DNA from 3 places in the Haloimpatiens massiliensis genome. Region 2 is predicted to be linked to each of the others. Evidence: riboswitches for the same ligand, from Rfam matches in the RefSeq annotation. Region 2 holds a riboswitch; each other region holds the start of a gene.

Region 1 (3,219 bases), on a different contig from region 2:
ATTTTTTTATTTAATAAATTTTCTAATACTTCTTTAGAGTCTTTTAAAGTTTACAGTTGCTTTTCATAAGGAAGTCTATGTAGTTCTTGATGATTTGTAGTATGACTTTGTATGTCAATTCCATTATTTTGTAATTCTTTTATTTGTTTTGAGTTTAAGTAGGAATTATCTTTGTCTATAGAATCGGTAATTACAAATATAGTAGCATTTATGCCATATTTTTTTAGTATTGGATAAGCATTAGTATAATTATCTGCGTATCCATCATCTAGCGTTATAACTACAGATTTTTTAGGTATAGGACTGTCCTTTTCTATAAAATCATGCAATTGACTAACTGTAAGAGTCGTATAGCCATTATCTTTTATATATTTCATTTGTTCACTAAATTTTTCTTTAGGCATTCTTAAATTATTGTTTTTTTCATAGTCGATAGAATGATACATAAGTATACAGATATCTTCATTATTGTGTTTTAAGGGAATGTTTTTTGGAAAATCTTTTTCTTTTTTATTATTTAGATTATTTTTCATATCTTTTTTCACAGTATCTTTAGTATCTTTTTGTGGATTATTATTATCTTTATTTAATTTGTTTTTTTCTTCTGTTGATTTCATAGATGTTTCTTGATTATTATTGTACACAGTTTTATTATTTTTTTCTTTGCAACCGCATAGCGCTGTAATCATCACACATAACAGTATCATAAGAATTTTCTTAGAAATTTTCATTTTATTTCACCTCATTTTTATATTAAGAATCCATACTATATTAAGAATCCAAGAATATTATACTCGCAATGAACCTATCTGTGCAAATTATTCCATTTAATTAATACAATTAATATTATGTGTTATGTGCACAACTAATATTATGTAGATAAAGGAAAGGGATAAAGAGAGATAAAGGGACAGTTAAGAATTTTGTCTTGCATTCAAACAATAAATGTGATAGTATATTTTTTAATAAGTTTTAAAATTAATAAGATTAATAAAATTAAATTATAGTTAGTTACCTAGGGTAGAGGTGCTGTGTCTAATAGTAATTATTTGGAGCTGCAAGCTTTGAAGAATAATGAAAGGAGGCATGGCCGAAGAAAGTTATTAGCAAAAATGCTTTCTGGTTTTGCGTAGAATATATGTAAGACTGTCACTTAGTAAGAGTGGAGAGCTACAAGGTACACAAAGTTGCTATTTTTTTGAGTTTAATGCAATGAAGGTGTTCCTTCATTGCATTTATTTTTTGGTAAGTTAGTAAAGAAGTTAATAAAAATAATTGATAAAAAGTAATTAATAAAAACAATTAATAATATAAGATTAGAAAAATTAAATGTTAAAAATTGATTGCTAAAAGTTAATTATGAAAATTAATTACCACAAAGTAAACTTTAAGAAAAAGCAGTCATCCTGTGGTATCCTAGTCAACTAACACAAACTATAGGAGGGAATACAAATGAAAATTTTTAATGGAATGAGTGTTATTGATAACCAATTATTTATTCAAGGAATAAGTTGCGAAAAGTTAGTTGAGAAATATGGTACGCCACTTTATGTTATGGATGAAAATATGATTAGAAGAAATTGCAGAGAATTCTATAATAATTTTAGAGTTAGTCAAGGAAACAAAGTAGCATATGCAGGTAAAGCTTTTTTGACTATTGCTATGTGTCAGATAATTAATCAGGAAGGGCTTTGCCTTGATGTAGTATCTGGTGGAGAATTGTATACTGCATTTAAGAGTGGATTTCCTATGAGTAAGGTTTATTTTCATGGAAATAATAAAACTAATGAAGAAATACAAATGGGTATAAAATATGGTGTAGGGACATTTGTAGTAGATAATCTTTATGAAATGGAAAAAATAAATTATATAGCTAAAAAATATGGGGTAACTCAAAATGTTATTCTTAGAATAACACCTGGGATTGAAGCACATACCCATGATTATATAAAAACAGGGCAAGTTGATTCTAAATTTGGATTTACTATGATGAATAATGGTACAGAGGATGCTGTTAAAAAAGCAATAGAGCTGTCTAATGTGTATTTAAGGGGATTACATTGCCATATAGGATCGCAAATTTTTGATTTGCAGCCTTTTGAAGATGAAGTAGAAATAATGCTGAATATTATTAAAGGTATAAAAGAGCAATTCAATTTTGAGATAGAGGAATTGGATTTAGGAGGAGGGTTCGGAATATATTATACAGAAGGAGATGAACCTAAAACTATTAAAGAATACTGTAGTACAATTATAAATAAAGCAGAAATAACCTGTGACCAGTTAAATATAAAAAAGCCAGTGCTTGTGATAGAACCTGGCAGGAGTATAGCTGGTAATGCTGGAATTACTCTTTACACCATTGGAGCTATAAAAGACATACCAGAAATTAGAAAATATGTATCGGTGGATGGGGGTATGTCAGATAATATAAGACCAGCTCTTTATAATGCGCAATATGAATGTGTTATTGCAAATAATGTGGTTGGACAAGATAAGGAAACCGTAACTATATCAGGTAAATGCTGTGAATCTGGTGATATATTGTTAAGTAATGTCCAAGTACCTAGAGCAGAAAGTGGAGACATATTAGCTGTATTTTCTACTGGAGCTTATGGATATTCTATGTGTAGTAATTACAATAAAATACCGAAAGCTCCAGTGGTTCTTATAAAAGATAGGCAAGATAGAATTATATGCAAAAGACAATCCTATGAAGAATTGATTTCTAATGAAATATAAGTTAGGTGCCAGGCACCTGCCGATATTTGTCGATATTTATTGAAGTTATTAAGAGAGCTTAAAATAAAAAGTGAATAAAAGGCAAAAAGAAAAAGGGGACGGTTAAGAATTAATTTATTAATTCTTAACCGTCCCTATAAATAAATTTAAATTATCCCTATAAACTTTAAACTTTATGAACTTAAAAAACTTAAAAAACTTATAGATTTTTTTTAGAAGGTTCCTTTATAAGTTTATCCTTAGAAATAATGTGATTGGTTATCCAGTTAATTATGAAATTTAATATATCAAGTATGTATTTATCTTGATTTATATCAATTTTGTCGAAATCAATCTCTTTAATTTTATTTACAAAATACTCATGTTCCATTTTTTGAGAAAAGAATTTGTTATATCCTATTTTCGTCATATATTCTTCTTCTGAATTAAAGTGATATATGGCATAGTCTTTTAGTTCTACTAATATAGATACAATTT
Region 2 (3,219 bases):
TTACCTTTATCATATATTGAAGAAAATAAAGTTCCCTTTGTAAGTCTAACTTGTCATTTCAATAAATGTGACTATAAAGATGATTTTGGAAAAACCTTTACTTATAGACAATTTTATGATGGATTAAGAAATGGAGAAATGCCAACTACTTCTCAAGTGAATATATACCAGTTTACTGAAGTTTTTACTAAGCTTGTTAAGGGAAATAAGTCCATTATATATATAGGCATGTCTTCTGGTATAAGTGGTACTGTAAACAGTGCTAGTATGGCTAGAGAAAGTGTACTGGAAGAATACAAGGATGCAGATATTACTATAATAGATAGTAAAAGTGCGTGTATAGGCCAAGGCATATTGGTATATAATGCAGTAGAAATGATGAAAAAAGGGTGCTCAAAGGAAGAAATAATAAAGTGGATTGAAGGTAATAAATTAAATATAAATCATTGGTTTATGGTAGGAACTTTGAAGCATTTAAGGTATGGGGGAAGGATATCTGCTACTGCTGCTACCATAGGTACATTAATGAAAATAAATCCAATTATATTTATAAACAATGAAGGAAAGCTTGTAAATGTTACAAATGTACGGGGAAGAAAGAAGGCTATAAAGTACCTTTTAGAGAAGTTTAAAGAAAGGATTGTAGAATCTGGAGATCAGCGAATTATGATAAGTCATGGAGATTGCTTAGAGGATGCACTATATTTAGAGAAGTCAGTTAAAGAAGAGTTTGGTGTTAAAGAAACTATGATAAATTTTGTAGGTCCAGTTATAGCCTCTCATACAGGGCCGGACATGCTATCTTTATGTTTTATAGGAAAAGGTAGAGAAATTTAGAAAATTATATATAATTTAAAATGTTGATAGTAGTTGCCTAAAGCATATGTAAAAGCAGGGCAACTATTTTTTATGTATACTTTTTTATTTTTAGGGTAAATTAAAATTAATGGTTTATAGTCACGTTGAAATGCCAAGGAATATATATTTATAAGAGAAAGTGGCTACAAAATAAAAATCATAAATGAAGGGAGGAATGTTACAGGTACTCTGCTTGGCATCATCTGTAACAAAATTCATGGCACATAAAAACAATAAAAATAATAAGGATAACAAGAAGGTAAATCCAAAAACAAAGTCAGAAATGAGAGACATGGAAGTTGAAATGTCAAAGGAAATAGGTGCAAATGGTGAATCAAAAAAATTAGGTAAAAAAGAAAGCGCTAATGAAAAAAGAATGAGAAAAAAATAAATTAAAAATATAAAGAATTAAAATCACTAATTACAGTGTATATATAAGTATGGGATATAAGCATAATACATAGGCTTATATCCTTATTTTATTTAATAATCAATGTATTCTAAATAATGATAAACATTTTAATTTTCTGAAAAATATATTGACTACCATAAGTAGTAATATTATAATAATATTGTGAATTAAAAAACAAACTTAAAAAAATGTACATAAATAGAGGAGCGGGTTTACGGTAATTTTTAAATGTTAAGGAGAAGAACCTCCAAAGTTAAAAATGAAGGGTTTACCTGCCGAAAGGGTTTATTTGTTCTTAAGTATGCCTTTGGTTAAGAAGTGGAAATATTTCTTAATTGTCATGACTCTTGTTGTGAAGAGCTATTTATGTAATGAAAAGGGGAGCATATAATCTTTTCATTGCATAAATAGCTCTTTATATTTTATAGTGCTAATAAAATATTTCTTGGGGGTATGTAAATGAAAGCTTTAATAAGAATGAGAATGAGCAGTCATGACGCTCATTATGGTGGAAATCTAGTAGATGGGGCAAGAATGCTACAGCTTTTCGGAGATGTGGCTACAGAACTATTAATAAGACATGATGGAGATGAAGGGTTATTTAGAGCTTACGACAGTGTAGAGTTTCTAGCACCAGTTTATGCAGGAGATTATATAGAGGCAGAGGGAGAAATAGTAAGCGAAGGAAACACATCAAGGAAAATGGTTTTTGAAGCAAGAAAGGTTATAATACCAAGAACAGACTTAAATGATTCAGCAGCAGAGGTTTTAGAGAAACCGATAGTTGTATGTAAAGCCAGTGGAACTTGCGTAGTTCCAAAAGAAAAACAGAGAAAGTAAAAAAATAATATAATAATATGCTAGTAAGCTAGTATACCAGTGTAGTAATTAGCTATAAGGTTAAGTTTTACTAGACCACTGGTTCACTAGACCACTAGCTCACTAATTTGGGGGTGTATACATTGGAAAAACTTATAATAACGGCAGCTATATGTGGAGCAGAAGTTACTAAGGAACACAATCCTGCAGTACCTTACACTGTGCAGGAAATAGGAGATGAAGCAGAAAAGGCTTATAAAGCAGGAGCAAGTATAATCCATTTACATGTCAGAGAAGATGATGGCACACCAACACAATCAAAAGAAAGATTTAAGGCATGCATAGATGAAATTAAGAAAAGATGTCCAGATGTAATTATACAACCATCTACTGGAGGAGCTGTAGGCATGACAAATGCTGAAAGACTTCAACCTACAGAGTTAAATCCCGAAATGGCTACATTAGATTGCGGTACATGTAATTTTGGGGGAGATGATATATTTGTAAATACTGAAAATACAATAAAAGAATTTGGCGAAAAAATGATAGCTCTAGGAATAAAACCAGAGGTAGAAGTTTTCGACAAAGGTATGATAGATATGGCTAAAAGACTTTGTAAAAAGGGATATATAAAGACTCCAATGCATTTTAATTTTGTTATGGGTGTTAATGGAGGCATAAGTGCAGAGCCTAGAGATCTCGTATTTATGGCAGGCAGTATACCAGAAGGTTCCACATTCACAGTATCTGGTATAGGGAGAAATCAATTCCCAATGGCAGTGATGGCTATACTAATGGGTGGCCACGTAAGAGTTGGATATGAAGATAATATTTATTTATCAAAGGGAGTACTTGCTAAATCTAATGCAGAGCTTGTAGAAAAAGCTGTCAGACTTGCAAAAGAGTTTGGAAGAGAAATAGCTACACCAGATGAAGCAAGAGAAATATTAGGATTAAAAAAATAAAGGGGGATTCATTATGAAAAAAGGATGCAAATACGGTTCTCACAGAGTACTTGAGCCACAAGGAGTGTTAACTCAAGCGGCTTATAAAATTGACAACAATATGGAAATATACAGCAATGAAATATTAGTAGATGTTCAATCATTAAACATAGACTCAGCAAGTTT
Region 3 (3,219 bases), on a different contig from region 2:
AAATTTAGCAGTTCCCAAATCTTTTATAACACCACTTAATGACCAAGCTAAAAGAAGTATAACTCCTGTTATAACCAAAGTTTTTGTTCCTTCAACCCATGTATCTATGGCCTCTGAAACTGTAAATATTTTTTGCGCAACTCCCATAAATATAGCAACAATACTTGCAAATAAAGCTGATTGGAATAAAACTATACTAGCATCAGATGCGCCAAAAGCCTCCCTTATAGCTGCAAAAGATGCAGGAGCAGTATTAAATAGATCTATCAGTGCTTTATCTTCTCCTGCCATAATAGCATGATATCCATTTAAGTAAAATCCTATAAAAGCTCCAACTATTAATACTAAAATAGGTATTATTGCATTCCAAACATTTAACTTAATTCCTTCCTTAGGCTCTAATTCTTTAGAATCTATATTATCTAATTCTTCTGTTTCACTTCTATTTCTAGCATCTCTTTCAAACTTAAGCATAGAACCAAATTCTCTAAGAGTTATAGCTGTAAATACTATAAATAATAAAATTAGTATATTGTAAAATCTATATGGTATAGTAGAAATAAAAGCGTTGTATGCGTTGGTCTTTGCTCCTATTTGTTGAAAACCATCTTTTATTAAGCTAACTTCATATCCTACCCAAGTAGATATAAGAGCTATACCTGCTATAGGCGCTGCTGTAGCATCTATTATAAAAGCTAGTTTTTCTCTAGATATTTTCATCTTATCCGCCACTGGACGCATTATAGGTCCTACTATAAGTGAATTGGCATAATCATCAAAGAATACAAATATTCCTAAAATCCAAGTAATAATTTGAACACTTACAGGGGATTTTGCCTTTTTGGACAAAGATTCTGCTATAGCCTTTGCTCCACCCATTTTAGATATAAGAGCTATAAGCCCTCCTATAGTCAAACACTGGAGTATTATTCCCGCATTCCAAGGGTCTGCAAGAGATTTTAAAATCTCATTTACAACCATTAAAAATGCATTTGGTATTACAGATAAAATATTAACCCCGTTTAGTTCAAGTAAAATCGCTCCAGAAAATACTCCTAAAAATAAAGACAAAACTACATTTTTAGTTATAAATGCAAGTACTATTGCCACCACTGGTGGAACTAATGTCCAAAATCCAAATTTCTGAGCATTTAAAGCAGCTTTATCCACTTCCTCAGCAAAAACAGTTAAATTTACTGAATAAATCATAATAAATGTAATTAGTACAAATAAAAATCCTTTTCTTCTCATTTTCTTCTCCTCCTATTAGTTTTGGAAGAGAACTAGTGAACAACTAAAAAAGGCCTTGAGCTAAACTCAAGGCCGAATACACATTAGGATACGCAAGAGAACTACATACTGCAAAACAATATAAAATGTTCTCATTTAAAATTCCTTAACGCGTAAACATTGTTGACCAATAGCTCTCCACAAATAATTGCTTACTTGTGACAGTGATACACATATTTTATGTATCCCCAGCATTGAAGATTTTAAGCATCCTCTCCAAGCTTCGGCAGTATTTCCTTTCCTGCTACTTCATAGTGCTTACCTCTGTAGCAATACTCTTAAACACTGCACCTCTATTTTCACAAATATTTACTTGAAAATAATTATATTTGTTTTTATTTAAAACTTATGTAAATGCATTTACCTATGTGTTGATTATAATAAGCTTTACCATCTATGTCAAGAGTTTTTTACTTCTAGTATATTGCATTTTGCGGGTTCTGCTGACGCAGTATGACGCAAAATAGACTAGCATACTGACTTATTATTTATTTGAATGCGCCTAAAATTCTTTAATTATATATAAAAAGTAGTATACTTAATAATATACTGCTAATAAAAAATTACAAGGGGTGATTTAAAATGACTGATTTACCTATAAATTATAAAATAGTAGAAACCACCATAGATGAGCTTTTAAAATTCTTTAAAAAATCTACTATAAGAGGATATTGTAAAAGCTGTCCAAATTACCAAAAGGTTTGGTCTTGCCCACCTTATGATTTTTCTGAAGAAGAATATATAAATGAATATAAATTTGCATATATAATAGGAGCTAAATTAAATTACAGTAATATACAAGATCAGATAAATAAGCTTATTTTAAACAAATTTGATAATATTCACATATCCACAAACATATACTATTCTTTAAGAAAAATTGTTGATAAAAAAATGTTTTCTGTGGAAAATTTATTCACTGATTCCAAAATACTTCTAGGAGGTAAATGTACTTTATGCACTGAGTGTTCAAGACAAAAAAATAACCCTTGCCTCCACAAGGATAAGTTAAGATATTCCTTGGAAAGTTTGGGTTTTGAGGTTTCATCTATAACTGAAAACATTCTAAAGGATAAAATAGTATTTACAGGAGATTCTCTCCCACCATATTGTTTGTCTATATATGCTCTTTTATCAAAGAAAAAGCTTTCAATAGAAGATATTACACTACATCTTTAATAAAATAAAGTTAATTCAGGAATTTCAATAGTAGCGCTATTTGCACTTTTATATTGATCATGTATTTTCTTAATCTTTTCGAAGTTTTTTTCTATAATATCAAAGGAACTTGATGGATAACCCTTAATCTTCTTTCCACTTTCATATGCCTTATTCATAGTAGAAAATCCCTTTTCTACATCTGATGCTCCAATTATATAATAAACAGCTATATTGTTTAAAGTTAAGATATCTTCTTTATCTTCCTTATAGGCCTTATCTAAAAGTTCCTTTACCTCCTTATATTTTCCTTTATAAAAATAGAAAACTGAAAGAGTTCTATAATATTTAGTTTCTGTTGGGTTTAATTTAATACACTGCTTTAAAATTTCTTCACCCTTTGAATTATTACTATCTAGATATATAGTAGCAATATTATATTTAATTTCACTATTATCCTTTTGTAATTTTTCTGCAATTTCATAGTATTTTATAGAATTCTCTATATCTTCTTGAACACTCCAAAAATAATTTCCTGCATTCATCATTACATTATAGTTAAAAGGCTCTCTATAAAAAGCCTCAGTGTAATAGGCAACAATAGAGTTACTATTTTTATCTTCACCTAATATTTCTGGCATTAAATATCCATAATTATCTGTGTATAAAGAATTCTCATCTATAGATTTTAAACAATATTCCTTTGCTTTATCCTTTTGCCCCTTTTTTAAATAGTACCAGGCTATAGAATGATTAGCTACATAACTATCC

Evidence for each region. A riboswitch is a leader RNA that binds a small molecule or an ion and turns the genes downstream of it on or off. The one in region 2 is predicted to bind lysine.
Region 1: linked by a shared signal. The riboswitch ahead of lysA (diaminopimelate decarboxylase) and the one ahead of kal (3-aminobutyryl-CoA ammonia lyase) in region 2 are both predicted to bind lysine.
Region 3: linked by a shared signal. The riboswitch ahead of C1715_RS06385 (Na+/H+ antiporter NhaC family protein) and the one ahead of kal (3-aminobutyryl-CoA ammonia lyase) in region 2 are both predicted to bind lysine.

What each region holds. Positions count from the first base shown of each region.
Region 1 is NZ_LT854639.1:257,753-260,971, reverse strand. It holds partial or broken gene C1715_RS06625 (polysaccharide deacetylase family protein) at 1-533, opposite strand, end outside; lysine riboswitch at 1,014-1,181, shown strand; gene lysA (diaminopimelate decarboxylase) at 1,453-2,742, shown strand; gene C1715_RS06615 (bacteriohemerythrin) at 2,942-3,219, opposite strand, start outside.
Region 2 is NZ_LT854637.1:90,743-93,961, forward strand. It holds gene C1715_RS03640 (DegV family protein) at 1-837, shown strand, start outside; gene C1715_RS03645 (small, acid-soluble spore protein, alpha/beta type) at 1,022-1,249, shown strand; lysine riboswitch at 1,462-1,641, shown strand; gene kal (3-aminobutyryl-CoA ammonia lyase) at 1,730-2,110, shown strand; gene kce (3-keto-5-aminohexanoate cleavage enzyme) at 2,233-3,054, shown strand; gene kdd (L-erythro-3,5-diaminohexanoate dehydrogenase) at 3,068-3,219, shown strand, end outside.
Region 3 is NZ_LT854639.1:194,815-198,033, forward strand. It holds gene C1715_RS06385 (Na+/H+ antiporter NhaC family protein) at 1-1,251, opposite strand, end outside; lysine riboswitch at 1,414-1,594, opposite strand; gene C1715_RS06390 (DUF2284 domain-containing protein) at 1,873-2,469, shown strand; gene C1715_RS06395 (tetratricopeptide repeat protein) at 2,466-3,219, opposite strand, start outside.